Regions from separate parts of the Lentibacillus cibarius genome, predicted to be linked through region 2. Evidence: predicted binding sites of a transcription regulator. Region 2 holds the regulator's gene; each other region holds the start of a gene.
What was found. The regulator LexA, encoded in region 2, represses DNA repair genes until DNA is damaged. The targets are predictions, from matches to a motif close to CGAACATATGTTCG.

Region 1 (10,484 bases), 2.7 Mb from region 2:
GATTAGCAACTTCCCGTTTATCCTCAAATTCCATCGTCTTATCACGATAACCGAGCATACGTAGATTAATATCTAACTTTTCACATGCGTTGATTAACTCTTCTTTTCGAATAACTGGAAGTGTTTCTCGATTGGCAAAAGGGGGCGAACCCATATTTCGTCCCATTTCACCTAATGTCCCACATAAATAGGTGACTGGTACACCCTGCTCACGAAATGCTGTAATCGTTCCTGCTGCACCAAATGATTCATCATCCGGGTGCGGAAAAATAACAACGACATGTTTTTCCATTTTCATCACCAGACCTTTATTTGCAAAATAACTGTATTTATAACTATTTTAACTTTCTCAAACAGTTCACTGTGGCGAACTTGAAACGCTTCTAACTGTTATCCCCGGCACCTTGGATTCACATAAAAGCTGTTTTCTTCCGAGGTAGCTGAAGCGTTGCCCGCGGTAAACTCTGCGAAAGCGCGAGGCTGTGAAAGTTGAGTAACTGTTTCATTAGCCCTGTAATGTTCTTTATAAAGGGATGCTGTTTATTCAGCTGCTACACTGTCACTGGCAGCATATTCATGGCCAAGCGGTGTCTCACTGATGTGTAAAGCCACCATTAAACGCCCTTCCCGATCATGGCCGGCAAGCAAAAGCTGTGACCCATTATGTAGTGTCCACTCGGTCAAGCCCTCAGCATAAATCCAGCCTAATTCCAGTTTCAGTCCTGCCCGGTATGTCTTTCCGTCACCAATAATTTTTGCTTGCGAGAATTTCACTTTCGCATTACGGATGTATGCACCAACATTGTATGCTTTATCATCAAAATGGCTCGCATAAGCACCATTTGTCGTCTCCAAATGGATATAGACATCCTTGTTGCAGTATCCTTGCAGTAATTGCTGTACTTTTTCAATTTCAATTGGTTCCATCTTCGTTCCCTCCAGCATATGCCTTCTCGTTTAAGGTTACCCAAACCATCCTATTACGTCAAAAATTTAAACCGGTTCATATGTTTTCTCAAGCTATTGCCCACCATAATCTGGGTATTGCCGCACGCATCTAACAAAAAGGCAGCGAAACGCCTCAAAGCCAGGTCCGCCGCCGCTCATTTTAGTTTAATCCGACTTTTTCTCTTTCTGCTAGAGCTGCTTCCATTCGTTTTTGATCACGTTCTAAAATTGGTTTCAAGAATTTACCTGTATACGATGCTTCGTTGACAGCGACTTCTTCCGGGGTTCCAGTCGCAATAATCTCACCGCCGCCGTCACCACCCTCAGGACCGAGGTCAATGATATGGTCGGCAGTTTTAATCACATCCAGATTGTGTTCGATGATGAGTACGGTATCACCATTACCCACAAGACGTTGCAATACATTTAAAAGCCTATTAATATCATCTGTATGCAAACCTGTCGTCGGCTCATCCAGAATATAAAACGTTTTGCCATTGGAACGACGATGGAGTTCACTTGCAAGTTTAACACGCTGCGCCTCCCCACCTGATAACGTTGTTGCTTGCTGGCCCAACCTAATATAGCCAAGCCCAACGTCATAAACAGTTTGCAATTTCCGTTTGATTTTCGGGATGTTTCCAAAAAAGTCCAGCGCTTCTTCTATAGTCATATCAAGCACATCGGCAATGCTTTTCCCTTTGTATTCAACTTCCAACGTTTCACGGTTGTATCGCTTCCCATGACATACCTCACACGGAACATACACATCAGGGAGAAAGTGCATTTCGATTTTGATAATACCATCGCCATGGCAAGCTTCACAGCGCCCACCTTTTACATTAAAACTGAATCGGCCCTTTTTATAGCCGCGTACTTTCGCTTCATTTGTCTGGGCAAATACATCGCGAATATCATCGAAAACACCCGTGTATGTCGCCGGATTAGACCGTGGCGTCCGGCCAATCGGGGACTGATCAATGTCAATTACCTTTTCAATATTTCCGATACCATTCATTCGCTGATGTTTCCCCGGCTTATGCTTCGCGCGATGTAATTGCTTAGAAAGTGATTTATATAAAATATCGTTGACCAGTGTACTCTTGCCAGAGCCGGACACACCAGTCACAACGGTCATAAGTCCAATCGGAAAGGAAGCATCAACCTTTTTAAGATTGTTTTCCTCCGCACCAATCACTTTTACCTGCTTGCGTTTATTCTGTTTACGCCGTTTGACCGGAAGCGGAATAAACTTATCGCCTGCCAAATATTGCCCTGTCAATGATTCTTTATTTTTCATCACGTTTTCCGGTGTACCATTGGCAACAATCTGTCCGCCATGTTCACCAGCACCAGGGCCGATATCAATCAGGTGGTCCGCTTCAAGCATCGTATCTTCATCGTGCTCGACAACAATCAGTGTATTGTCCAAGTCACGCATCCTTTTTAACGTATTAATCAAACGGTAATTATCGCGCTGATGGAGGCCAATGGATGGCTCATCAAGAACATACAGAACACCTGTCAGAGCTGATCCGATTTGCGTTGCTAACCGAATACGCTGTGCCTCCCCGCCTGAAAGTGTTCCCGCAGACCGTGACAGTGTCAAATAATTAAGTCCAACATTATTCATGAAATCAAGACGGTCAGTTATTTCTTTAAGAATCATCTTACCAATGGTTTGTTCTTTCTCCGTCAAATTAAGACTCTGGAAAAATTCTTTGGCCTCAGTGATTGCATAGTCGGTAACTTCGCTAATGTGCATCCCATTAACCAATACAGCAAGTGCTTCTTCTTTGAGCCGATGTCCACCACAGTCCGGGCAGTTTTTATTAGCCATATATTTCTCCAGCAGCTCTCTCGTAAAATCAGACGACGTTTCCCGATACCGTCGGGCAATGTTATTCAATACACCTTCAAAATAAATATCATTATCTCGTACATTACCAAACTCATTCGTGTAATGAAAACGAATTTTTTCATTACCACTTCCATATAAGATTTTATCCATCTTTTTCTTCGGAATATCTTTTACCGGTATCGTCATGTCTATATCATAATGATCACAGACACTCTTTAACAATTGCGGGTAATATTGTGAACTAATCGGTTCCCATGCTGCAATCGCATGCTCTTTCAATGTCTTCCCACGATCCGGGATAACCAGCTCTAAGTCAACTTCGAGATTGGTACCTAGGCCGTCACAAGTCGGACAAGCGCCATATGGACTATTAAATGAGAACAACCTTGGTTCCAACTCCTCAATAGAAAAGCCGCATATTGGGCATGCATGATTTTCACTGAACATCAGTTCTTCATCACCGATTACATCAACGATAATCTTGCCATCACCTAAACCGAGCGCAGTTTCAATCGAGTCACTAAGACGCCCGGAAATGCCTTCTTTGACAATGATACGGTCTACAACAACCTCGATCGAATGGGGCTTATTTTTTTCAAGTTGGATATCATCTGTCACTTCCCGCATTTCCTGATCAACCCGAATCCGGACATACCCTTTCTGTTTGAGATATTCTATTGTTTTGGCATGTTCGCCTTTTCTTCCTGAGACGATTGGGGCAAGAATTTGCATTTTGGTCCGTTCAGGGTACTCCAGGATCCGATCAACCATCTGCTGGACTGTCTGTGAACTGATTTCAATTCCATGTTTCGGACAAGTTGGCCGACCGATACGGGCATACAGCAGACGCAAATAATCATAAATTTCCGTAACGGTTCCGACAGTTGAGCGTGGATTTTTGCTCGTTGTCTTTTGGTCAATGGAAATCGCTGGTGATAACCCTTCAATCGCATCAACATCCGGCTTGTCCATCTGGCCTAAAAATTGTCGCGCATAGGCTGAAAGAGACTCTACATAGCGACGCTGCCCTTCGGCATAAACCGTATCAAAAGCCAACGAAGATTTACCGGATCCTGATAAACCTGTTAAAACAACAAGTTCATTCTTAGGAATGGATACGTTAATATTTTGTAGATTATGTGCACGTGCGCCTTGGATGGTAATTGCTTTACTTGGCATGAACAGGTCATCCTTCCGCTTTGAGTTCCAAAATAATATCACGAAGCTCAGCAGCTTTCTCGAAATCAAGATCCTTGGCAGCCTGCTTCATTTCCTTTTCCATATTCTCAATCATCTTCGTCTTCTCTGCTTTGCTCATTTCAGCAGTATCAGCTTTCCTACTTTCATACGATTCATTATCTTCTGATGCCACCGTTGCACGGATAACATCCCTTACTTCTTTTCGGATAGTCGTCGGTGTAATGTCATGTTTTTCGTTGTAGGCCAGTTGTTTCTCGCGACGGCGGTTCGTTTCATCAATCGCCACCTGCATTGACCGTGTCACACTGTCGGCATACATGATTACTTCCCCGTTTTCATTCCGAGCAGCTCGGCCCATTGTCTGGATAAGGGACCGCTCCGAACGCAGGAATCCTTCCTTATCGGCATCCAAAATGGCAACCAACGACACTTCCGGTATATCCAGTCCCTCCCGCAGAAGGTTGATTCCGACAAGAACATCGTATTTACCGACACGCAAATCACGAATGATTTCAATGCGTTCTAATGTCTTAATCTCTGAATGCAAGTAAGCCACCTTAATACCAATCTCTTTCAAGTAGTCAGTCAGATCCTCCGACATTTTCTTCGTCAGGGTCGTAACAAGCACGCGCTCATTCCGTTGGGACCGCTTGTTGATTTCTTCAATAAGGTCATCAACCTGCCCATCGATTGGACGCACATCTATTTTAGGATCCAACAAGCCTGTTGGCCGAATAATTTGCTCTGTCACATCTGGTGCATGTTCCTGCTCATAAGGGCCAGGCGTTGCCGAAACATAGATAAGCTGGTTTGTTTGTTTTTCAAATTCACCAAATGTTAGTGGACGGTTATCCAGCGCAGAGGGCAGACGGAAACCGTGATCTACCAACACTTGTTTACGTGCCTTGTCCCCATTGTACATTCCCCTGATTTGTGGGAGGGTAACATGCGACTCGTCCACTACACAAAGAAAATCTTCCGGAAAGAAGTCCAACAAGGTGTATGGCGTCGATCCGGGTTCCCTAAACGTTAAATGTCGCGAATAATTTTCGATTCCGGAACAAAAGCCCATTTCATACATCATTTCAATGTCATAATTTGTCCGCTGCTCCAATCGTTGTGCCTCAAGCAACTTATCTTGCTCCCGAAACTCGGCCAATCGTTCTTCCAGTTCTTTTTCAATATTTTTAATTGCCTTTTTGAGTTTCTCTTCACGAGTGACGAAGTGGGATGCCGGGAAAATCGCCACATGTTCACGGTCGCCGATAATTTCACCAGTCAAAGCGTCAACTTCCCGAATCCGATCAATTTCATCCCCGAAAAATTCAATTCGGATACAATGTTCCTCTCTTGAAGCCGGAATAACCTCAACAGAATCACCGCGAACACGAAATGTCCCACGTTGGAAGTCAATGTCGTTCCGGGCATACTGAATATCAACAAGTTCCCGTAAAAGCTGATCACGATCTTTTTCCATGCCCATCCGGAGTGAGAGAACCTGACTTTTATACTCTTCAGGTGAACCCAAGCCGTAAATACATGATACACTTGCTACGATCAGCACATCACGTCGCTCAAACAGCGAGGAGGTCGCTGAGTGTCGTAGTTTATCAATTTCATCATTGATGCTGGCATCCTTTTCAATGAATGTATCTGTCGATGGTACATATGCCTCTGGCTGATAATAATCATAATAACTAACAAAATATTCGACTGCATTATTCGGAAATAATTCCTTAAATTCACTGTATAATTGCCCGGCCAACGTTTTGTTGTGAGCAATCACAAGGGTTGGACGGTTAATTTCTTTTATCACATTTGATACCGTAAATGTTTTTCCTGTTCCAGTTGCACCGAGTAACGTCTGGTGACGCTGACCGGCTTTCACTTTTTCAACCATGTCTGCTATTGCATCAGGCTGATCACCACTTGGCTCGTACTGTGCCACGAGGTCAAATTTATTTTCCAAACCGAAAACCTCCGTTCCTTGCTTCTCCTTCATTCTATCATAAATGGTATATTATTTTAACAGACAAACGAACAAATATTCGGTGTTTAATTTATCATATTCCCATTTTACCCGATTTACCGGACAGAAATCATGTACAATGCTTCGGACAAGGATTTGCAGTGGTAGAAAAAAGCATTCGCAGTAAGTTTTATGTATCATACAATAAACGCCTGCCACATGTATATGACAGGCGTTTATATTAAACATCTTTTCACTAATGAATCAGTTTCTATTCCGTCACTTCGATTTTACCCAGTGCCCCTTTTGTTACATGGTCAAAGGCGTGTGTCACAAATGAATAGATGCCGGGTTTCTCCACTGTAAATTCAGCTACAATAGACCCGGATACAGGGACCATAGACGTTTGCAGGCCTTCTACAACATTTCTTGGATCACCATCAACATACACTGTTTCAAGTTGCGTACCGATAACATGGAAGCTCGATACTTCATTTGGGCCGGCATCAACAAAATTAATCCGAATTTTATCTCCAACTTTCGCCTGAATCATTTCGTCCTTAACCGCTTGTGTGCTTCCATTAAACACGACATATTCAGGTTCACCATTCACCATTTCCTCCATTTTGCCATCTTTATAAAATTCACTTTGAACGACGGTAATTTCTTTGTCAATTTCATTGTCGGTTGGGTAGCCATCCGCCGGTTCAACTATCATCGTTCCATACATGCCATTTGCAATGTGCTGTAACACCGGTTCCGTAGCACAGTGATACATATAAACACCAGGTGATCCAACCTCATAAGAGAACGTTCCGCTTTCATTTGGCTTCACGTCAGCAAAGTCTTTATTCGGAGAAGCGTAAACAGAATGAAAGTCTACGGAATGATTTATTTTAGGGTCCATATTTTTAAGATTGAAATTTAGTTTGTCTCCTTCTTTCACACGGATGACAGGTCCTGGGACGGTTCCATTAAAAGTCCAAGCCTTATACGTTTCACCTTTATCAAGTTCAATATTCGTAATTTGTGATGTCATATCAATATCTACTTCATGTTCACCTATACGCTCTACTTTAATCGGTACTGGTTCCTGATCAATTCCTTTATGGGGGCCAATGTTTTCGATTTTTGGTGTATCTGCTACTACATCTTCAGTCTTGACATTCACTTCATTTGCAGGTTTATCCGTATTCGCACCATCTACTTTGTCATCTATCGAGCCGCCTCCACAAGCTGATAAGAACAAACCCATCGCACTAAGACCAACTACTAATCGATACCCATTTTTCGTCAACATATTATTCACCTCATACCTTTTTGTAGTAGAGAAGCCTTCAAACCAATCAATCAACATACCTTCGTCTATTAACTGCCTGACTGAATGATTCAGCTTATCTTTAACTAAAGTATAATTCTATCGACCTACTTCACATGTGATACGAGTCACTTTATCATGCTCATTTATGAACAAAGTTTGACATAGATGAAAACGTTTTAAATATTATTATATCAGGTATTAATTAACACTTTTACACTATATATATTGTGAAAATATCTCATATATAGTTTACAGATTTTTACATTCCTTATAAATGATGAATGAGAAAAACACCTCCAAAAGTCCTGTTTAAAAAGGAGCGTTTGAAGGTGTTTATTTCAATCTATGGCGTTGTATCGGAATGATCAGTGAACACATACTGGAGCATATATAGAATACAGCTAGCAGTTATTACTAAAAATCCCCAGCCAAGTACTTTTTGTTCAACTTCCAGGTAGTTATTGCACACTCGGACAGGCGCGTCGATGTACAACCATGCCATCAAGCCGAACATAGGTATGAAATTAAATATAATAAAACTTTTAACTAACGATCCGATTTTACCCCAGCTGTCCCGGAGTGGGATTCCGACAAGAAACGGTAGACTGATAAACTTAAACAATTCAATCAGCCAGCTCTCGAGTGATGCATCAAGTGTCCGTGGTATAAGCCAATAGGTTATAACAAATACGACAAGCAACATACCGGGAATGCCATTACCATTCCATGTTTCCAAAAAATTTTTGAACCAATCGTGTGCATAACCCGCTAATAGCCAACCAGCAACTATAAGCAGTGGAATCTGTATAAGCATATGAACAATCATAATAGATTCCATTAAGTTTCTAATTGGAGGAACGACTAATATTACAAATAGGATGAGACCATACGTATTTTTTCGCATATGTTCACCGAACCCACCTTAAAAAAATAACAATTATGCGAGCTTTTCATCATTCCGGTCACCAGAAACTTTTTCTTTGCGTCTGAAGATATAACGGATAAAATGAATAACAAATACAGTTACCGCCAACGCTGCAAATACACCGGCAAATGCCCCAAAAACAGCCGGACCCATCCATTCCGGTATGTGGGAAGCCCAGCGTCTCGGTGTACTTAGTGCTCCGGAAACGAGAAACGACCCACTCAGCGAAACGATTGCCAGTGCAAAAGCTACAAAGGATAAGCGATCCAGTATATTTTGTTTGATATCACTGTCCTGTTTTGCCAAATAATACATAAATCCAAAAAACATCGTGCAAGCTCCAAGTGCCATATACATATGGAAGTGACCCGGAACCCATTTCGTATTATGCATGACATGGTTTACAACAATCGTCGCATCGACAATTGCCGGCACAACGCCTACTACCCAGCCAAACATAGACAGATACAATAACCCGGAGGCGACATCCCATTTAATACCGGATTTATAAACAATCATTAACGCTCCATACGCCGTTACAACGAGAACCGGCAACCCATTTGCATAGGAGAGTGCTTGTGCCATTATGAGTGTCCATGTCGGCATAACTGAATCCATTAATAGATGGTGTGTGTAAATGAGTAATGTAAAAACAGTCGACATCGTCCAGGCAATCAGGAATACCCTATTTGCCTTCCAGGGACGATTCGCATAACGTGGCAATATTTCATAAACCGCAATCACTGCCATATAAATAATCGAGTTGGCAAAAATGTGTCCAAACGCATATGTCAGGTTTTTAGCCAGCAATGGATCAACTGTAAATGCCGGATTAATCACATTAATGACATTCATAATCAATACCGCGGAACCAGCTGTCAACGCCGTTACATTAACTATCGTAACCATCGTACTTGCAATAACCGCTTTAGGCGGAGCGTTGTCCTCAGACTTTTTTCCGGCAATGACATCCCAGCCAAGCCCTTTTGCCAAACTTCCATATTTCTTCATGATCGCCCGACCGGAATCAAGGTAAAATAATAAGAAACCAACACCTAAAATAAGCATTCCAAACAGGTACAACAATGCACCAACTGTTCCCCACGCCGATGCTGACAATTTCGGCAGCGGATAAAGGAATGTCCAGGAACCCGCATATTTAAATGAAAATACACCAACGATCACCATGACAACGCCAATCAGAAATAAAGCCAGATTGGCCGTCATAATCTTTTTCGATAACTGAACATATTGACTTAGAAAATACCCCATCACTCCAGCCGCAGCCAATGCTGCAGCACCAACCATCCCAGTTCCATGTATGGTTAGGAACTGATAGAATGCAGCCGGGGATAAATCTAACATACCGCCCTGCGTCAAAAGCATCAAAATTCCGAACACCATCATCGCAACAATAATAATGCCACCAAGTGTTAAGTAGGATACAACCAGATTATTGCGTGACTTCGCTTCCATTCAGCACACCTCCATTATCATTATTCCGTTACTGTTATTTCCGCTGTCATTAAATCGTGAGCAAGTCCACAATACTCTAGACAAAGAATTTCATATGTTCCAGGTTCATCAAACGTCATGTAAACTTTATTTGTATAGTCAGGCATTGCCTGTGTTTGTGCAAGCATGTTCATCTCTTCATCGTAAATTCCAAAGCCGTGATTCACATCCTTACTGGTAACATGAAATTCAACAGGCTCACCTACTTTAAATTCGGTTTGACTCATTTCCCAGCCAAACTGCATGCCTTCCACATCTACCACCACTGGTTCCTGATCGGCACCATAAACCGGCTGGCTATATGGTAGTTCCCGAAGTGTATAAATTGTTATGCTCGTCATCAATACAATCAACACCGACGCATAAAACGTACGTGCCTTATACCATTTTTTCTTTATCGGTGCATATTCCTTCCGCTCTGTAGACTTCCATGCAACAACTGCAAATACGACAAGTACAAGAAACATAAAAAACAAACTCGTGACCCATGCAACTGTCTGTACCAATACGATAACCCCCTTAGAAATGGCAGAAAGCTTTATGTTCTGCTATAGCATATAAAAAATTCGTCAAAAAGCTAGTGATTCACATCACTATTTTCATGTTGTTTTTTGAAAAAACAGTTTTATTAGTTTTTATGGTTGTAACTATACGAATAGTGTTTACCACCTTAGTTTTGGTGAACTAAGTGCCTGCGGGCAGAGAATGCGACACAAAAAAAGCAGCAGACACATCTTCTGTGTCT
Region 2 (10,484 bases):
CAGATATAAACGAAGACCCAAAGCCGAGCATGATAAAAACCAATGAAAATCCAAGCAAAAAGAATAGTGTGTGCAATAAACTTTTGCGATTTAGCATTTTGTTCTCATCTTTAATTTCATTAACACTCATCCCGGTAATATATGACAAAAACGCCGGATACAATGGCAATACACACGGAGAGACGAATGATAACAAGCCGGCGCCGAATGCAATGAATATATTTATTTCTTCAGTCATGCAAAATCCTCCTAGCATTATTCTACTCCCCATTTTACCAAACAGGAATTAGAACTTAGAGGGTGTCTTTGACAATAATAGAACAATTTCCGGGTAAGTAGTAAGCAAGTAAAATACCCCTGTTATTGACTTAACAAGGGGTTTTCACAACACGGGGTAACGAAACCATCCATTTTTAAATTCAAATCATTTTTTGTCGTACTGATTATTCATTTGACGCATCATTTGATTAATCTTCTTTTGCGACGGTTTCTGTCCCATTTGCATCATAAGTGTTCGAAGCATTTGTTCATTAATTGGTGGGTTCTTCTTCAAATAGTTCATCATATATTTTCTGGCAATAAAAAACCCGAGCGCAACCCCCGCTATCAATGCAGCGATGGCAATTAAAACAACCCAAATTACGTTCATTCAAGTTTTCCTCCTTCATGTTGTCTCCTATACAGTATAGTAAATCAAAGACAGGAATACAATGCTTGTCCAAGCTTGTCCCTTTTTGTTACCTGACGGACCGGGGAAATCCACCCAAAGTCCTCAGTATCGTTCCCCACTACAAATAAATACGGATGAAATGACCGCAACGCAGGAAAAAGTATTTCCTCAGCGTCATGAATGATGTCACTTCGAAAGTTTATACGTTTTTCCTCCATATGTAAAGAAATATACCGATTACCATCATAAATTTTCAATAAATCACCTTTTTTTTGCATGCTCATGTTATGTGGAAGGTAATCCATAATATGTGCAATTAATGAAGTCTGAGGAAATTCCAATGTAATATACCCGAATTGCTTGACGAGATCCTCCCTGCTCTGATTATGTTCATAACTTTTGATAAATCGGCATAATATTTCACTTCTGTAATAAAAGAATTGCGCAAATTCTTCTTTAATCCAGTAAATAGAGTAATGATTCAACATAATCCCTCCTCATCTACTACTATTATACCGATTCTATTTTCAAAGTTTGTCATACCTTGTGGCAAATAACTTCTAGTTTTGTCGACACACATGAATAAAGGCAGCACTTAACTTTACCACTAAAAATTGTATCGCTTCCTTTAAAAAAAGTGACTCCCCTAGAAGGAAGTCACTTTTATCCAGTCAATTTATCCAGTCAATTTAATTTAGAAGTGCCTCGACGCGCTTGACGACATTGTTAACTGTAAAACCGTATTCCTCAACTACTTTTGCACCTTTAGCAGATGCTCCGAATTGATCAATAGCTAATATATCACCCTGGTCACCTGTATATCTTTCCCATCCAAATGGAGAAGCCATTTCAATTGCAAGTCGCTTCTTCACCTCAGGAGGAAGAACACGTTTTTTATAGTCGTCATCCTGTTTATTAAACCTATCCCAGGAAGGCATGCTTACGACGCTTACATCAATATTTTTCTCTTTTAATTCTTCCTTCGCTTTGACAGCTAGCTGCACTTCTGAACCTGTGGCAAGTAGAAGCGCGTCCGGAGTATCTTTATCAGATGCACTGACTGTATAAGCACCCCTTCTGACGCCTTCGTATGCATGCTCTTTTGTTCCTTCCAGCACAGGGACACCTTGTCTTGTTAGTACAAGCGCAGTTGGTTGATTGTTTGACTCCATCGCCAATCTCCATGCCGCTTGTACTTCATTACCATCTGCAGGACGAATAAGAGATAGACCAGACATTGCCCTAAGTGATGGCAATTGCTCAATTGGTTCATGTGTTGGACCATCTTCCCCAACTGCAATGGAATCATGTGTAAAAACATATGTGACAGGGTTATTCATAATGGCTGAAAGACGCAGTGCCGGACGCAGATAATCACTGAATACGAAGAATGTACCGGCATAAGGTTTTATCCCACCATGGAGTGCCATTCCGTTAGCTGCAGCAGCCATGGCTAATTCACGAACACCAAACCAAATATTTTTGCCTGCATAGTTTTCACGGGAGAAATCTTGTTCACCTTTGACCGTTGTTTTATTGGATCCTGCCAGGTCCGCACTTCCGCCAAAGAGGTATGGAACCGACTTAGAAATTTCGTTAAGCACTTCACCGGATGTGGCGCGTGTTGCCTTTGTATCGTCTTCCGGACTGTACACAGGGAGGTTATCAGCCCAATTATCCGGTAGTTCCCCGTTGATAGCGTTCTCTAGTTCAGCCCCGAGCTCAGGGTATTTCTCCTTGTAGTTCTCAAACAAACGATTCCAATTCTCTTCAGCTTCAGTACCTTTTTTGCCTGCCTTTTCCAAAAAGTCCTGGTAAACTTCATCCGGAACATCGAAATCATCATGTTGCCACTCATAATGTTCTTTCGTTAATTTCACTTCATCTTCACCAAGTGGGGCTCCGTGTGATGCTGCAGATGCGGATTTGTTTGGTGAACCGTAACCGATGACGGTCTTTACTTCAATTAGTGTTGGCTGCTGTGTATTCTCTTTAGCCTCTTTAATTGCACGACGAATTTCATTCAAATTATTTCCGTCATCAACACGGAGGACTTGCCAACCATAAGCTTTAAATCGTTCTTCGGTGTTATCGGAGAAAGCGCGGTTTAATTCTCCGTCCAGTGAAATATCATTGGAATCATACAATGCAATCAATTTTCCAAGACCAAGATGACCTGCCAGTGAGGCCGCCTCATGAGAAATACCTTCCATAAGATCTCCGTCACTAACAAGCGCATATGTATGATGATTGATGATGGATAAGTCCTGTTTATTGTATGTTGCTGCCAGATGTGCCTCGGCCATCGCCATTCCAACTGACATAGCAATCCCTTGTCCAAGAGGGCCGGTGGTGGCTTCAACCCCATCAGTATGATGCACTTCTGGGTGCCCAGGGGTAATGGATCCCCACTGACGGAAAGATTTCAAATCATCAATCGTTACATTATAACCGGACAGATGCAAGAGTCCATACAATAACATAGAGCCATGACCGGCGGACAGGACAAAACGATCCCGGTTAAACCATTTGGAGTTTTTAGGGTTGTGCGTCATAAAATCTGTCCATAATGTGTATGCCATTGGTGCCGCTCCCATTGGGAGACCGGGATGACCGGAATTTGCGTTTTCTATCGCATCAATTGCCAACGTGCGGATAGTGTTGATTGATAGCTGCTCAGTGTGCTGCGACAAAGTAATACCCCTTTCCATTGTTGTTTTCATGTCCTCTTAATTCTATAACGAAACCGATTATACAACAACCATAAATAAACCGGCTCATTTAATGCTTCTTATCTTTTTCCTGTAAATCACGAACTTTTTTTGGCGTAACATCTTCACCTTCCGGGTCTTTCACCGTCATGGATTTCAACTGATTTTTAAAGGATTTCCTTACGTTTTGTAAATATTCTTCCCGCAATTCTTTTTGTTCGGCCTGTTCTTTCACGGTCAGACCTTCCTCTTTTGACTTTTTAGCGAGTTTATTTATGCGTTCCAGTTTTTCTTTTGATATCATTGGTAAACCTCCTGGAGCCTATAAATAGGAACAATAATGCCCCTATTTTTTCATAGTACGATTTCCATATGCCTTTATCAAGTTTTTTGATATTCTTGGTATCTGCGATGGACGGTCGCTCTGGAAACTGGGTGCCCAAGTCCTTTCAAGGTTTGAGCAATTTCCTCAAACGTCATATTATTACTCTCTCTTAAGCGCACAATTTCTTCTATCGGAAATTGTTTTCGTTCCTTTCCTGGAGCTTTATTACGGTTTGTTAAGTTATTGCTTGGGTCATATCCGCTATCAACCGCTTTTTTCATACCTCGTTTAATTTTTGCATTATGTATTTTTCGTTGATATTCTTCTACAATACTGACTATCTGCAGTACCATCGAATCTGATTCAGACAATTCCAGCTGCCCATCATGCAGAGCTGTATAAATATTAACATTCATTTTTTGTAGCTGATGAAATAAAGCAATTTTTGAATTCCCTCGCCCAAGTCTTGTTTCATCCTGTATAAGCAAACTGTCAGCCTCACCTGAAGAAAAATAATCAAGCATCTGAAAAACGCCTTCCCTGTTTATATCATATCCGCTCGCCTGTTCCTCGATGTGTTCGACAATTGTAAATGCATAACGATTGGCAAGCTGCAATAATTCTTCTTTTTGTCGGTGTAGCGACGTTTCCTGTGTTTTTTTATCCGTACTTACACGGCAATAAATAATCGCTCTCAATTTGAAATCTCCTTCTAATATTATGCACTTGTTATTAAAGCGACATATAAAAATCCTAACGCAAATGCAAATGCTACCAAATAGAATATATCCGTTTTCGTCATTTTTTCAAACATTTAAATCAATCCCTTCATTAAACAGAACTATTGTTCGTATCTGCGTTATATTATATACGAACAGGTGATCTTGTCAAGTGTTTTTTCGAACGAATGTTTGCTTTTTGGGAGTCACCATGATAAACTTCTAGTAACAAATTCTATTCACGAGGTGTTTGATAGATGACAAAACTCTCCAAGCGTCAGGAAGCGATTCTGGATTTTATTAAAGAACGTGTAAGTGAAAAGGGCTATCCCCCTTCCGTACGGGAAATTGCCGAAGCGGTGGGACTTGCGTCAAGTTCGACTGTTCATGGCCATTTGGCAAGACTTGAAAGTAAAGGCTACATCAGAAGAGACCCTACCAAGCCAAGAGCAATAGAGGTGCTAGATCTGTCAGATGAAAGCCATATACCAAGAGAGGAAGCACGGTATGCACCCGTCATTGGTAAAGTAACAGCAGGACTGCCCATCACTGCAGTAGAAAATATTGAGCAGTTTGTGCCACTGCCGGGATCTATTTCGGGTGGTACGGAAGAAAATTTGTTTGTTCTTATTATTGAAGGAGAAAGTATGATAGAAGCCGGAATACTTGATGAAGATATGGTCATCGTTAGACAGCAGAGCACAGCACAAAACGGGGACATTGTTGTTGCTATGACAGATGAAGATGAAGCAACCGTCAAGCGATTCTTCAAAGAAAAAGATTGCATACGACTCCAGCCGGAGAATGCGACGATGGATCCGCTCATTTATCCCAATGTAACCATTTTAGGCAAAGTGGTTGGATTGTACCGTAACATTGATTAGAGGTGAGATTCTCGTCAAAAATAACAATGTCTTGTCAACACATAATCAAGGCTATACATTAAATTGTTTATACTACCTCTTCCAACAAGGTAACACTAAAAGAAAAAAGACCTCTCATAAGCTAACATAAGCATATGAGAGGTCAATATTCACTTTAGTACGTACTCAAATACTGTTCTCTTTCCCAAGGGTGTACAGTTGTGCGGAACATTTCCCACTCGATTTCTTTGGCCTCAATAAAATGTTCAAACAAATGCTCACCCAAGGCATCAATGATTATTTGATCTTGCTGTAACGCTTCCAGTGCATCCATTAAGGTTGCAGGTAAATCTTTTATACCGTTCTGCTCACGTTCTTTTCTGTCCATCATATAAATATTTCTGTCAACTGCCGTCGGTGGGTTTAGTTTATTTTGAATCCCATCAAGTCCACTCGCTAGCAATACAGACATAGCCATATACGGATTAGCCGATGGATCAACACTTCTGACCTCAATCCGTGTACTTAACCCTCTGGAATAAGGAATACGGACAAGTGGGCTTCGGTTTGTCCCCGACCAGGCAACGTAGCATGGTGCTTCATAACCTGGAACAAGTCGTTTATAGGAATTAACAGTCGGGTTTGTAACGGCCGTGAAATTGGTAGCATGTTTGATCATCCCAGCAGTAAACTGGTATGCAATTTCACTGAGCTGCATATCACCTTGTTGATCAAAAAAGCTGTTTTCCCCATTTTTAAACAAGGACATATTCACATGCATACCGGAACCATTGACACCAAACAGCGGTTTTGGCATAAAAGTTGCGTGGAGATTATGTTTTCTCGCTATCGTTTTCACTACCAATTTGAATGTTTGAATATCGTCTGCATGTTTTACTGCATCTGAGTATTTAAAGTCAATTTCGTGCTGACCTGGTGCTCCTTCATGATGGGATGCCTCAATCTCGAAACCCATTTCTTCCAATTCCAGCACAATATCACGTCGACAGTTTTCCCCTAAATCCGTTGGTGCGAGATCAAAATACCCGCCACGATCATTCAATTCCAGCGATGGGTCACCTTTTTCATCTAATTTGAATAAAAAGAATTCCGGTTCTGTTCCAATATTGAAAGCATCAAAACCTAATTCCTCCATTTTCTGCAAATTGCGTTTCAGGTTATACCGTGGACAGCCTCCAAATGGCGTGCCATCCGGATTATAAATATCACAGATGAACCGTGCCACTTTCCCTTTTTCAGATGTCCAAGGGAAAACAACAAATGTATCAAGGTCAGGGTGCAAATACATGTCTGACTCCTCTATCCGTACGAACCCTTCGATGGATGATCCGTCAAACATCATTTTATTATCTAATGCTTTGTCGAGCTGACTGAGAGGAATTTCAACATTTTTTATTGTTCCCAGCATGTCAGTGAATTGTAGACGGATGAACTGGACGTTTTCCTCCTCGATTTTTTTCATTATTTGTTCTCTTGTCAGACTGTCAGACATTCAGTTTCCTCCTAAGTATAGGTTAATTTTCATTGAAAAAACCTGGATAATTCACCCCGGTGCAAATGAGATCTGCCGGGTATAGTGGTCTCGGTCAATTTCACTTTCAAATATTTTCGAAGTTCACGGTCAGATAAGTCATGACTTGCCGCCATTTCCTTTCTGTCACACTTGTCATCTGAAAGCATAATTTTTTTAATTCCAGCCAAATTAACTCCTTTATCCAGTAATTTTTTTATTTCTAACAAACAATCAACATCGTTAAAGGAAAATAAACGCTGATTACCGGAAGTTCTTGCCGGGGTAATTAAACCATGCGATTCATAATATCGGATTTGCCTAGCTGTTAGTTCTGTCAGCTGCTTGACGATACTTATAGAAAACAACGGCATCGAACGCCGATCCTGATCATTCATTAGAAATCCCCCTTTCTTTATGAAAATAAGATTATCAAATGTTAATTTTATTGTCAATTCCATGTAAGGTTTCTTTACATCATCAATTAAAAAAAGAGCTTGTATAGCTCTTTTTTATTGCGTAATTAGTTCTTTTTGTACTAGCTCCTGCATGGCGGCTTCTAGGGAGAGTTTTACGTGTGCATATGTCAGTCCACCCTGGATAAAAGCCATATATGGTTCGCGAATTGGCCCGTCCGCCGTCAGTTCAAGACTGGCTCCTTGAATGAATGTGCCAGCAGCCATAATTACCTCATCCTCATATCCAGGCATTGCAGACGGATAAGGCTTTACAAAAGCATTCACCGGCGAATGTGCCTGGATTGCCTGACAGAATGCTATCATAAGTTCGGCGCTATTAAATGTTACAGACTGTATCAAATCCGTACGTTTTGCCTGATAGCCCGGGGAAGTCTTAAAACCGGCTAAATCCAAAAATCTTGCTGTTAATATAGCGCCTTTTAATGCTTCTCCAACAATCAGTGGTGCCATGAACAAACCTTGAAACATTTCCTGCAATATATGTAATGTTGCACCAGTTTCTTTTCCTAGGCCCGGAGCAGTCAGTCTGTTAGCGCATTGCTGTACAAGATCTTCTCGGCCGACAATATACCCCCCTGCCCTTACAATTCCGCCACCAGGATTTTTAATCAATGATCCGGCGATGACATCCGCACCGACATGCATCGGTTCTCGCTCTTCAACAAATTCACCATAACAATTGTCAACAAATACTGAAATATCTTTATTTATTTCTTTTACAAAGGTAATCATTTCCTCGATATCTGCAATAGTAAACGATGGTCTATCATCATATCCCTTGGAACGTTGTATAGCAACAACAGCCGTTTCCGGAGATATTTTCCGTTTAATTCCCTCAAAGTCAACGGATCCATTATCCTGCAACTCCACCTGATTATATGTAATATGAAAATCCGTCAATGAGCCAGATTCATCTCCATTGATGCCGATGACGGATTCGAGCGTATCATATGGTTTGCCCGTAATATATAACAGTTCATCACCAGGCCGGAGAAGTCCAAACAAGGTGGTGGAGATAGCGTGTGTACCAGAAACAATCTGGGGGCGGACTAACGCATCCTCTCCTCCGAAAACCTCAGCATACAGCGCCTCTAGTGTTTCCCGGCCAAGATCATCATATCCATATCCTGTCGTCGAATGGAAGTGACTGTCACTGACACGGTTGTTAATGAAGGCGTTAAGAATTCGTTTCTGATTAATCTCAACCAGCCTAGAAACATCTGCATGCCTATTTGTACAGTCTTTTTCTGCTTGTGTCAGTAACTTATTTATCATTTATCATCAAAACTCCTTTAATAAGCCTTTCAGTGGATGATCATGACGGATATATCCCTGTAACATATACATGTTCTGGTCTTCAGCAAATGATCGTTCTGTCATAATCGTTCCTTTTTCCATACGGTGCAACAAATCTCCTTGATCAGGTCGTAATGATACCGAATACCAATCCCACTCGGTCTTCAACACTTCCTCTATTTTTTCCAGAAGTCGATTCATATCATCCGAATAATGTGCACTTATCAGGATATACGGATGATTTGTTGGTATAAAATCATCGGCTATTAAATCTTTTTTGTTATAAACAGTTAGCATTGGAATCGTGTCCGCCTCCAGCTCAAGCAGCAGGTTGTGGACAGTTCGCTCCTGCTGCTCTAGATCCGGATTAGACATATCAACAATATGCAAAATAAAGTCCGCTTCAGCCACTTCTTCCAGCGTGGATCGGAAGGATGCAATAAGTGATGTCGGCAAATCCTGAATAAAGCCGACTGTATCAGTAATGAGCGTCTGAAAACCAGATGGAAGTTGAATCTGGCGTGTCAGTGGATCAAGTGTAGCAAACAGTTGATCTTCGGCAACCGAATCACTTTGTGTCAGTCGGTTAAAAAGGGTGGATTTGCCCGCATTTGTATACCCGACAATCGCAATCTGGAAGACCTCATTGGCTTTTCTTCGTTGGCGATATTGTTCCCGCTGACGAACAACCATCTTCAATTGCCGTTTAATATCATCAATCCGGCCTCGAATATGTCGCTGATCGGTTTCTAGTTTTGTTTCACCTGGACCACGTGTTCCTATGCCGGCACCAAGACGAGACATTTCCTCGCCTCTACCGCGTAATCTTGGCAATGTATACTGAAGCTGGGCGAGTTCGACTTGCAATTTACCTTCTTTTGTACGTGCACGCTGGGCGAAAATATCCAATATTAGCTGGCTCCGGTCAATAACCTGAAACCCGGATTGATCGCTCAGATTACGCAGTTGACCCGGCGAAAGTTCATCGTTGGAGACAATTAGATCAATATCCAGTTCTTCAGCCGCTTCTTTAATTTCGGCTAGTTTTCCCTCACCGATATAGTAAGCAGGGTGTATCTTTTGGCGATTTTGCGTGATGGTCTTTTCAACAAAGCCCCCAGCGGTTTTACAAAGTGAAACAAGCTCCTCGAGTGATGATTCAAATCGTTTTTCATTTTCGCTTGGCATTTTTACAGCAATAATCAATATTCGTTCGGCCATCTATCAATCACTTCCTGTAATACTAATACTTAAAAAGCCTTAACTTTATCATAGCAGATATTACATTATTGGTCATCTAACGACAAATCGGTACCGGTCAGAAAAATCAAATCATCCGGTGAAAATGTTTCCTGATTCAATAATCGTACAGCATGATGCCTGATAGATTGTTCAATAACATTGCGGATGTAGCGAGCGTTCGAAAAATTAATGGCTGTTTCTCGCTTCTTTTTATATAAATGTGTCCGCAGTTTCCATTCTGCCTCTCTCGTTAATTCATATTCACGATCCTGCACCATTTGTCTGGCAATGTTGGTAAGCTGATCAATATCATAGTCCTGAAAATCGAGGATAAATGGAAACCTTGATTTTAATCCGGGATTAAGTGTCAAAAAACGATCCATCTCGTGCGGATATCCTGCCAGGATCAAAACAAAATCATTGTGATGGTCTTCCATGTGCTTCACTAATGTGTCGATTGCCTCTTTACCAAAATCCTTCTCGCCACCGCGCGCCAGTGAGTATGCCTCATCGACAAACAAGATACCTCCCATCGCTTTTTGAATAACTGACCGAGTCTTTTGCGCAGTCTGCCCGATGTACTCACCAACCAAATCTGCACGCTCCGCTTCGATGAAATGACCTTTTGAAAGCAAATTCATGTCAAAA
Region 3 (10,484 bases), 380 kb from region 2:
CGGATCTTTAAGCACTTTCCTGACGCACAGCGCTTGGCTGTTTCTGCTTCTGACTCATCCGCACTGGTGTCATATTAAAAATAATGTTTAACACGATGGCGGTGATACTTCCAGCTACAATACCGTTACTCGTCAAAATCTGAATGCTGGATGGGAACTGCTTGAATAACTCCGGAACAACCGTTACCCCCAGCCCCATTCCGACTGAACAAGCAACGATCATCGCGTTTTCCGATGATTCCATAATAACCGTGCTGAGCATTTTAATTCCTTGTGCGATGACCATTCCAAACATGGCAACCATGGCCCCGCCTAAAACGGACGTCGGAATAATGGTAGCCAGTGCGGCAATTTTGGGAATAAGCCCGAGGGTAACAAGCATTCCCCCAGTAATCATAATAACCCTGAGCGATTTGACCCCTGTCATTTGCATCAGACCGACGTTTTGTGAAAAAGCTGTATACGGGAACGCATTGAAAATTCCACCGAGCAAAACGGCCAGGCCTTCTGCACGATAGCCACGTGTTAGATCCTCTTCGTTCACTTCTTTCTCGGTTATATCTCCGAGCGCGAAGTAAACACCGGTCGATTCAACTAATGAAACGATAGCAACTAAGACCATCGTGATGATTGCTGACCACTCGAAGGTCGGCATGCCAAAGTAAAATGGTTGGACCATGTGGAGATACGACGCTTCTGTAACTGCTGAAAAATCAACTTTTCCCATAAATGCAGCAACAATCGTGCCAATCGCGAGCCCCAGCAAAATGGAGATAGACTGGATAAAACCTTTAGAAAACCGATACAATAGAATAATGAATAAAAGCGTTCCAAACGCCAGCGAAATATTGATCATTGATCCGAAATCGCTGGCACCTTCTCCACCGCCCATATTGTTGATGGCGACCGGAATGAGCGTAATTCCAATAATGGTTACCACCGTTCCTGTTACAATTGGCGGGAAAAAACGTACCAATTTACCGAAGAATCTACTGATAAGCATCACAAAAACGCCGGAAACGATAATCGATCCGTAAATGGCGGATATACCGTACTGCCCGCCAATGGCAATCATGGGCCCAACTGCAGTGAACGTACACCCGAGAACAATGGGAAGCCCAATCCCGAAATAGCGATTACGAATAACCTGCAGGATGGTTGCCACGCCGCTCATCAAAATATCGATACCAACCAAGTAAGTCAATTGTTCCGTCGTCAGCCCCAGTGACTGACCAACAACGAGCGGCACTAGAACGGCTCCAGCATACATGGCAAGCAAATGCTGCAAACTAAGCGTGAATGTTTTCATTAAAGTGACGCCTCCTCATTATGAAATGTCGCGTTCCCATCAGCTAATGAATCAATGATAGCTAGTGACTCTACTCGGATACCATGCTGATGCAACACATCACGCCCGTCCTGAAAACCTTTTTCAATGACAATGCCGACGCCGGCCAACGATGCCTCAGCCTGTTCCACGATTGAAACTAACCCTTTAGCCGCCTGTCCGTTAGCAAGAAAGTCATCGATAACCAAAACAACATCATCACTAGAAATATAGTCTTGTGATACCGAAATTTCTTTCGTTTCATTTTTAGTATAGGAGTAAACGGCTGCAGAATAGAGATGATCTGTCAGTGTGAGAGACTTACGTTTCCGTGCAAAAATAACCGGTACCCCCATGGCTAAGCCCGCCATCACTGACGGCGCGATCCCCGACGACTCAAGGGTTAGAATCTTGGTGACTTTCTCGCCGGCAAAACGGGAAGCAAACTCCTCACCAATTGCCTGCATTAATACCGGATCGACTTGATGATTTAAAAACGCATCCACTTTTAATACCGAATCAGATAATACGTTTCCCTCTGATATAATTTTCTGCTTTAGTAAATTCATGATGATCTCCCCTTCCCAGGAATTTGTACGTAAATGATGATTAACAAGAACTAAAAAACCCGAAAAACAAGCTTCCACTCAAACTATGAGGAAAGCATGTTTTTCGGGTATAAAAAACCGAAAATAACAACAGTACCATTTATGTAAAATGGCACCATACACGGTGCTTTCTTTCATAGTCGGTTTATTTACGGTAAACCGGTAGAAACTTGCAGGCCATATCCCCGCGATTATATGAAAAAATAAGCTATGAAATTGATAGGTTGATTATATCACGTCTACAGCTGAAATCAACCCCCTATCGTGACATTCTTCGACAAGGGTGGATTTACTTTTTGTCCTTCCGTTTTTGTCAAAAAATTCCGAACCACACGTTTATGTACATATCGTGATAATCCCATTCAAATAACGTCACTAGTCTTTCTGAAAAACTGCACTTAGAGAATCATCAGGCTCCTTGTCACAGTCAATGTGAGACAAAGAGCCTGTCCCTCACTTTTTTCTTATTTCCAATAATTGTTAGCGGCTGCTATTGTCTGGTAGTGGATGGCAACGACCTGTGAGGAAGCAATGAGGCTATCCGCATTATCCTCGTATACCGTTCGCAGCTTTTCTCTTATATCTTCAGAAGGCTGGGTATAGCCTACCCCTTTTCTCGCCAATAAAATAGCTAATTCAAAACCCTCCTGAGGTGTTTCTGTTTGTAGACTTGTAAGCCAATTACTCATAAATATATCTCCTCCTATTTGTCTTACTACCTTTAATTTACCCTTTTGGTTCATACATTAATCATGTCATTGAAAAGCTTCAGCCAATAGCTTATAGGAATGCAGCTTTGCCTTGTGGTCATAAATATTTGTAATCACCATAAACTCGTCGGTATCATATACATCCTGAAGACGATGTAACGTTTTTTTCACTTGCTCCGGTGTACCGATCACACAACGTTCCCGATTCTTTTTGATTTCTTGCAGTTCGTCCTTTGTAAACGTCCTTTTTTTAACTTCCTCGATTGAGGGTACTTTCACATCTGAGCCTTTTCCGACATTCAGCAACCATTTATCCTGGCTGAGAGCAAGTTCCTCCGCTTCTGCCTCTGTGTCAGCGCATACGACAAAAATACAGACAATGGTATGCGGTTTTTCTGCATTTGGGGAAGCCTGGAAGTTCTCCCGATATGTTCTAAGCGCCTCGTGTCCTTTTGCTGGGCTGATGAAGTGGCCGAAAACAAAGCCCGCACCTTGCTCTGCCGCATTAGCCGCTCCCCGTTCCGACAGCCCAAGCACCCACATCGGTGGTACAGTTTCCGTTCGTGGTGCAGCTTTTACCAGGCGATATGGATGGTCTTTTGGCAAGGTATTATGCAAAAAGCCCTGCAAGTCAGCCAGTTGCCGCGGGAATTCCTGCATGCTTTTAGGTGCGCCATCGGTTAAAGCCAGTCGCGTGTCCTGTGACCCACCCGGCGACCGCCCGATTCCAAGATCGATCCGGCCGGGAAACATTGCTTCAAGCAATTTAAAATTCTCCGCCACTTTATACGGACTGTATTGCGGCAGCAGCACACCGCCGGAACCGACCCGAATTGTGTCTGTACAGGAAGCAATGCGGGCCATTAATATTTCAGGGGACACACTCGTGAGCCCGTTGGTATTATGATGTTCCGCTACCCAATAACGGGTATAACCTAGTTTTTCAGCTGTTTTGGCCAGTTCCAGTGTGTTTTCCAATGTTTCAACAGGTCCTGATCCTCTGGAAATAGGCGCCTGATCCAGTACACTCAGCTTCATCTGCGGTGTCTCCTTTCCCGTTTAAAACAGTCAGTCCTCCGTCATGTTTGCCAGCTTTTCATAGAACTTTACAATTGCCGCATGATCATTGTCACCGTGACCACCCGCCTGAAGCGCCTGCAAGGTTTCTTTAACAGAAGCCGCGAGTGGCAACGGTACACCAATATCACTGGAGGTCTCCAGTACATTGTTAAGATCTTTCAAGTGCAAATCAATCGTAAAGCCCGGGTCAAAATTACCTTCCATCATCATCGGTGCTTTGGCATCCAGCACATTACTGCCGGCCAGACCACCGCGAATCGCGTTGTAAACCAATTCACTGTCAACGCCCATCTTTCGCGTCAGCATCATGGCTTCGGAAACAGCGGCAATGTTGAGTGCAACGATGATTTGATTAGCCAGTTTGGTGGCATTGCCCGAACCCACTTCACCAGTTCGGACAACTGAACCAGCCATTGCTTCCATAATAGGCAGGCAGTTTTGAAATGTCTCCTCAGCTCCACCGGCCATCACCGCAATCGTACCATCAATCGCTTTTGGTTCTCCACCGCTTACCGGAGCATCCAGAAAACCAATGTCCTTTTCCTGCAGCGCTTTACCGATTTCTTGGCTGACTGTCGGGGCAATCGAGCTCATATCAATGACGACACTGCCGGATTTGGCACCGTCTATAAGTCCCCCGCGTTCAAGCACCACTTGCTTGACTTCTGGTGAATTAGGCAGCATCGTGATGATAACATCCGCAGCCGCAGCCAATTCAGTATACGAATCGACCACTTCAGCACCGAGCGCACCTAGTTCCTTATTTGTATCCGGATTGCTGCTGGAAATGACCAGCTCATAGCCTGCTTTCATTAAGTTTTTACTCATCGGCTTTCCCATAATACCGAGACCGACAAAACCTATCTTCATCACAAATCCCCTCCCTTCACTTTCATTTTACAACAAGTCAAAAAATTTTATAAATAACTCAACTTCACAGCCTTTAATAAACATATAAGACTTAAAACAATGAAGAAATATACTAGATGACTTTCTGGATGAATGGCTCGTTGTTGTAGCATCATATTTGATATAGCGCTATGACACCGCTACGGCAATACACTACGCTTTCCGTGGGCAGCTGATGGGCCTTTGTTGCTAACGCTCCAAGTCGCTGAATATGTAGTAAGTCTCAAGACAATGGTAGCGTTAACCCTATCATCAAAGTCAATCAACATACACATCCAACATATTAGCAAGCTTAATGACAGTGTCATTGCCAAGCCATAATTGTTCTTGATTTATTTTTGTCACTTTCCCTTTATTCGTCAAAAAGTCGCGGCCATTGTAATGCTTCACTTCTACCGTAAGATTATTGTTCACAGCCGTTTGCAGCCGCTCGTTAATTTCTTCTTTTTGCTGTTCATCCAAAACCGGCTTTTCCTTATATTCCTGCTCAGACCACATTTGTCTTAACAATGCTTCATGTTCCGGTATCATCATGGCAGTCCATTTCTTTGTGCCACGGTCATTTACATCATGCATAAGAGCCCTCCTATAAAGGAACATTTGTTCTATATATTAGCACAAAAAATCCCTCCAAGCAATACCTTCTTTTCCTTTAAAACTAGATTATTCGGAAGGTGAGAGAGGGATGCCAATCCATGTACCTGCGTATGCTAACGTTTTTCAGTTAAATGGCTGAGGGCTCCTATGCCAATTCCAAGTAGTGCACCACCGCCCACTTCAATAGGCATATGGCCGAGCATTTCTTTTAGTTCCTTATCACGTTTCTTATAGGCAAAATCGGGATGGTGATCGGCAAGCTTTTCCACTTGTTCATACATATCATTGACTGCAATTGCTGTTTGGCCAGCCTGCCAACGTATCCCCATCGCATCATACATAACAATCAGGCCGAAAATGCTGCTGATGCCAAAATCAGTCGAGGAAATCCCGTTCTTGAGCGCTACATAAGTCGTGATTGACGTAACAGCTGACGAATGGGAACTTGGCATATCACCGGAACCGAATAGCTTTTTCCAATCCCATGAACCCGTTTGCTTATAATGGAGCGGGATTTTTAACAATTGGGCAGCTCCTATCCCTACTAGAGCCGTTGTAAGCGCACGATTAACCATGTACATTCACCTCAAACTTAAGGTGGTGTAAAAAGTCATCGATTATACATCATAATCAAATCACACAGGCGTTAACCAATGAAAAAAGGAACCCACTACTTCCCTGATTCTCTCCTCATTTTCTTTGTCAAATGCAATCAAAAAACAGCTAGCCGGGCCGGCGGATTTTTCCAAGTTCATTACACCATCCAACTCATTCGCTCGTTTCGTCCAGGCTCTCCACGCGAAGGTAATACCCTTTGAACCAACTGGATACAAAGCTTTTACCGAATCCATCCGGCATAGACGCTGGAATAAAGAAAGTGGGGCTAGTTTATCGGGTTGATCAAGTACTTCCTTGCCGACTAAAGGGGTTCCAATAACCGCAAACGCCTCGTCACCTGTGAATTCAAATTTTTCTCCCACAGTTCGCGTTCCAATCATCGTCAGACCAAGACCTGACTGCAGGCTGGCAAAATTACTTTCGGTACTGCCGGTAATGGGAAGCCCGTTTAGCATTAATTCATCCAACACCAGCCCTACACCACGCTGATAGTCCTTCCAAGCATCATCGTCGGTGAAATTCTGCATCACAATCGTTTGTGGTTCACCACCTGCTGCAAGGCATTCCATGACCGCAACACGACAGGCGAAGTAGCCCACAACCGTGTTTGGTGTGTTTACTGCATCATGAGCTTTCTCACCAATCGCACCACTATTATCAGAAGCAATAACAAGTTCCAGATCAGCAGTTAATGGCTGCACAACAGCATTGCTCATCCCTGGTTAGCTCCTTTTTTCATCCTTGTTCTTCTTATTGGTTCCACGGAAAACCTTTGCGCTGCGTGCGTATTCGACATCCGGAACATCTAGTCTAGCATTGATGACCCGTGCTGCAGCGAAAAAGTAGTCCGACAAACGATTCATATATTTTAATGGGACAGGTGAAATCTTATCTTCTGCTTTCATCAGTGAGACAATCAATCTTTCCGCCCGACGTGCAACGGTTCTGGCGATATGAATCGACGCCGAGGCATCTGAACCGCCCGGTAAAATAAACCGTTCCAATTCCGGTGCTTCATCAATTAATTCATCCATTTTATCTTCCAGGTACGTAATTGGTTCTTCGGTTAATGTATGTTTGCGTTTTTCCGTGATATTCGATAATTCAGAGCCACAGTCAAATAATTCGTGTTGTATTTTCTCAAGGTCTGCAATGATATCCGGAAAAATCTCCTTGTCTAATTCCGAAATAGCCTTTCCAACAAACGAATTCACCTCATCAATGGTTCCATATGCTTCCACACGAACGTCGTCTTTGTCCATTCTTCCGCCGATAACACTTGTCTGCCCTTTGTCACCTGATTTTGTATAAAGTCGCATCATTATTTCCCCTTTCTATCATTTCGTTTTATCGTTTGTTCCATGCCATACCAGATCACATCAGCCCGCTCCGCCCGTTCTACTAAATCCTGATAGACCCATCCAGTCACGTCCCGCCATAACCGGTCCCGTTTTTCCATTGGGACAATCCCCTTGGAAATATCCGTTCCTATGATCACAAGCCGTCGGTGGCTATCCGCCGCTTCCCACGCCAACCAGGGATCGATTTGATTCATGACATCTTGACGTATTGTATCAGGTGATAGCACTGGATTTATTCGTGTATGTATCTCTTCTTCAAGGCCCTCCAATACGACAACAGATGGGATGTCAGCGTTCGGCGGCATTGTTAGGGAATCCGCTTCATAGGCAGTCAACCATACGCATTGGTCCATAGCATAATTTCTTTTCACCCATTTTCGTTTCCCGTTGAAGGCACCACCTGTAATGAAGTGCATCGAGCATCCTCCTTCCAACCACAACCGTTCCAACAAAGCCTGATTCCGCTGCTATGAGGGATTTTCCATTGCCAAAAACGCTTCACCTCCTTAGCCAGCTTCGTTAACAACAAACGGATCACCCCGCCATGTATGACAAGTAAGATTTCCCGATGCCCTCGTTCATCGATGGCTTGCTTTAGCGACTGCCAGCCTTCCATTACTCTTCTTTCCATTTCGGCAAAGCTTTCACCACGAGGCGGCCTTATCGAAAAAGGATCACTCAGCCAGTTCTGATATACTGCATCATGACAAAGCTCCTCATACGTTTTCTGTTCCCATTGGCCGAAGTTCATTTCGCGAAACGCTCGACTTTCCACGTGCTGTAAATCGGGACACAGGATAGCGGCCGTTTGACTGCACCGGGATAAATCGCTTGTTACACATAAGTCGTAGCTTGGCAGATTACTTTTTAGCGCTTCCAATGCATATTCGGCTTCATGCGTTAACGGCGCATCACTCCAGCCCATATATCTCTTTTCCAGATTTCCTGTCGTCACACCATGGCGAAAGAGTGTAACAGCCACATGACTATCCATAACACTAACTCCATCCCTTCAGAACTCGCCCCTAATGTATCACCTGATATACCACCGAAATGTTTCTTTATTTTCCCGCTGTTGATATATCCGAAAACAACCATGCTGCTTATAAGAATCAAATAGCATAGCAGTAATTCAACGTTTAAAAGCGCGATCACTATTCCCGTCATGACTACATAAAACCCATAAATCGGCAAGTTCAACCGGCTGGAGCCTTGTTTAAAAAAATGGGCCATCCCATGATTTCTAGCTGCCGGCAGCAGTTGCAAATAGATTCCCAACAGCATTTTTCCAAGAAACGGAACCAATAGGATCATCGGAAACGTCCAGGCAGTTGCCAATGTCGTCAACTCATATAAGATGACGAACCGCACGCTGAGAAATACAATAACGGACAACACGCCAAACGCACCGACACGAGGATCTTGCATAATGTCCAGCCGCTTGTTAACATCCTGGTATGAAAAATAGGCATCACTTGCGTCAATCAAGCCATCCAGGTGAATGCCACCCGACAGAAGGATGAATACAAGCCATAGACAAAGTGTAATCATGACATCAGAAAAAGATGTATGATACAGAAGTAGAAACAGAACGATTGTATAGACCGCCCCCTGCAGTAATCCAAGCAGCGGGAAAGTCCGTAACGCATATGACAAATAGAAACGGTTCATTGGGAGCTGTTTTTTTAAGGGAATGCTTGTAAAAAACTGCAGATTGATGCCCATCCCTATAAACATACCTCGTAAACTAGTTAACATGTACTTCACCCAGCATGATCGATAATAGCTTTTCCACGTCGATATGTGCTTCCAAATGCCCCGCCAGCTTTTCATATGTAGCATCTTTGTCGGTTAGATCGGACGTATGCGCTTCCAGTGTACTTACATCTATCATACCATCCTCTTCAACAAGGTCGTGATCGATGTAAGGAATAACACCCAAAACGGGGATACCGGTATAATCCTCCAGCCACTGACGCCCCGAAGCAAACGAGGAAACATCGCCATGAAACTTATTTATAACCAATCCCTTGACCCGATTTCTTTCTTTCTGCGTAAATAGTGCCAGCGTTCCAACTATACTCGCAAACGCGCCACCCTTGTCAATGTCAGCAACAAGAATAACAGAGACATCAGCCATTTCGGCAACCGCCATATTGGCAAGATCATAGTCTTTCAGGTTCATTTCCACAGGACTGCCCGCTCCTTCGAGGAAAGTAAAATCAACCGCTTGATCCAACTGGGATAATGCCGCTTGTATGGTTTGTCTGGCGTCATGGTAATACGTTTGTTGATAATCTCGGCCATCCATCGTACGCATTGTCTCACCCATAAAAACCACCTTGGTCTGATGATTTTCACCAGGCTTCAATATAATCGGATTCATGAGGACAGAAGGCGTGTAATTCGCTGCTTTCGCTTGCTGCGCTTGCGCAACACTCATTTCCTTTCCGTCTTCTGTTTGTATCGTGCGATTGGACATATTCTGTGCTTTAAACGGCGCTACCGTATATCCCTTATTAGCAAATAGCCGGCACAATGCTGTTGTGAATAGACTTTTCCCTACATTGGAAGCTGTTCCTTGAATCATCATCCCTTTCATGCCATGGCCCCTTTCTTACAAATCGGTATGCCGTTTTCAACTAGATAAGCAGCATCCGCCCGATTGACGATGTTTTGATGAACATTACCGAGTATGGATTGATAGTTCCTTATAAATGGCTCCTGATTAGGAATCCCTTGGGCAACTTCATTAGAAACAACAATCAACCCGGCAGAAGCGCGCTTGAGACTGGCTATATCTATGGAAATACAATCTATCACCTGATCAGGCTCATCTATGTTGCACTCGAATAAATAATTGTTTAATAGGGTGGTAACACAATCCAGTACGAGTATATCCTGTTTCGAAAAATAGTTGGAAATGCGCTGCAAATGATACGGGCATTCCCATGTTTTCCAGGGTGTGGATGCATTTGTGCGGTTTTCCCGGTGACGGGCAATCCGTTCAATCATCTCCTCATCAGAAGGAACACCACACGCAATATAGTGCAAGTTTGCTTCCAACTGCCGGCTTAAGTTTATAGCCATGTTTTCTGCAAAGGAGCTTTTTCCGCTCCGGACCCCGCCTGTGACAAAAATCAATTTCCCTTTTTCCATTCGGATAGTGCCTCCATCAACCAATTGTTTTCCGCTTCTTTTTTAATTGCCGCACGCAACCACTTTCCTTCAAGCCCGGGAAAATTATACGTGTGCCGGAGAACAATCCCGCTTC

Region 1: a site for LexA is predicted at 6,047-6,060, ahead of uvrB (excinuclease ABC subunit UvrB). Genes of this name have one in related genera too.
Region 3: a site for LexA is predicted at 5,228-5,241, ahead of FFL34_RS15350 (YolD-like family protein). Genes of this name have one in related genera too.

Annotation. Positions count from the first base shown of each region.
Region 1 is NZ_VCIA01000001.1:759,573-770,056, forward strand. Features, by position in the region: gene bshB2 (bacillithiol biosynthesis deacetylase BshB2) at 1-292, opposite strand, end outside; gene FFL34_RS03850 (YojF family protein) at 541-927, opposite strand; gene uvrA (excinuclease ABC subunit UvrA) at 1,109-3,988, opposite strand; gene uvrB (excinuclease ABC subunit UvrB) at 3,996-5,978, opposite strand; gene FFL34_RS03865 (multicopper oxidase domain-containing protein) at 6,250-7,278, opposite strand; gene FFL34_RS03870 (hypothetical protein) at 7,643-8,203, opposite strand; gene FFL34_RS03875 (cbb3-type cytochrome c oxidase subunit I) at 8,237-9,700, opposite strand; gene FFL34_RS03880 (cupredoxin domain-containing protein) at 9,721-10,245, opposite strand.
Region 2 is NZ_VCIA01000001.1:3,506,076-3,516,559, reverse strand. Features, by position in the region: gene FFL34_RS17265 (cytochrome c biogenesis CcdA family protein) at 1-238, opposite strand, end outside; gene FFL34_RS17260 (YneF family protein) at 425-649, opposite strand; gene sirA (sporulation inhibitor of replication protein SirA) at 694-1,158, opposite strand; gene tkt (transketolase) at 1,360-3,393, opposite strand; gene FFL34_RS17245 (DUF896 domain-containing protein) at 3,452-3,685, opposite strand; gene FFL34_RS17240 (YneB family resolvase-like protein) at 3,763-4,404, opposite strand; gene lexA (transcriptional repressor LexA) at 4,683-5,309, shown strand; gene glnA (type I glutamate--ammonia ligase) at 5,464-6,801, opposite strand; gene FFL34_RS17225 (MerR family transcriptional regulator) at 6,831-7,217, opposite strand; gene FFL34_RS17220 (methionine gamma-lyase family protein) at 7,332-8,573, opposite strand; gene hflX (GTPase HflX) at 8,580-9,815, opposite strand; gene spoVK (stage V sporulation protein K) at 9,881-10,484, opposite strand, start outside.
Region 3 is NZ_VCIA01000001.1:3,129,089-3,139,572, reverse strand. Features, by position in the region: gene FFL34_RS15375 (nucleobase:cation symporter-2 family protein) at 8-1,309, opposite strand; gene FFL34_RS15370 (xanthine phosphoribosyltransferase) at 1,309-1,896, opposite strand; purine riboswitch at 2,053-2,154, opposite strand; gene FFL34_RS15365 (hexameric tyrosine-coordinated heme protein) at 2,400-2,624, opposite strand; gene FFL34_RS15360 (LLM class flavin-dependent oxidoreductase) at 2,691-3,683, opposite strand; gene garR (2-hydroxy-3-oxopropionate reductase) at 3,714-4,595, opposite strand; gene FFL34_RS15350 (YolD-like family protein) at 4,893-5,210, opposite strand; gene FFL34_RS15345 (divergent PAP2 family protein) at 5,345-5,806, opposite strand; gene FFL34_RS15340 (hypothetical protein) at 5,867-6,565, opposite strand; gene FFL34_RS15335 (cob(I)yrinic acid a,c-diamide adenosyltransferase) at 6,572-7,168, opposite strand; gene FFL34_RS15330 (bifunctional adenosylcobinamide kinase/adenosylcobinamide-phosphate guanylyltransferase) at 7,171-7,626, opposite strand; gene FFL34_RS15325 (histidine phosphatase family protein) at 7,578-8,204, opposite strand; gene cobS (adenosylcobinamide-GDP ribazoletransferase) at 8,162-8,968, opposite strand; gene FFL34_RS15315 (cobyric acid synthase) at 8,958-9,812, opposite strand; gene FFL34_RS15310 (bifunctional adenosylcobinamide kinase/adenosylcobinamide-phosphate guanylyltransferase) at 9,809-10,369, opposite strand; gene cobD (threonine-phosphate decarboxylase CobD) at 10,351-10,484, opposite strand, start outside.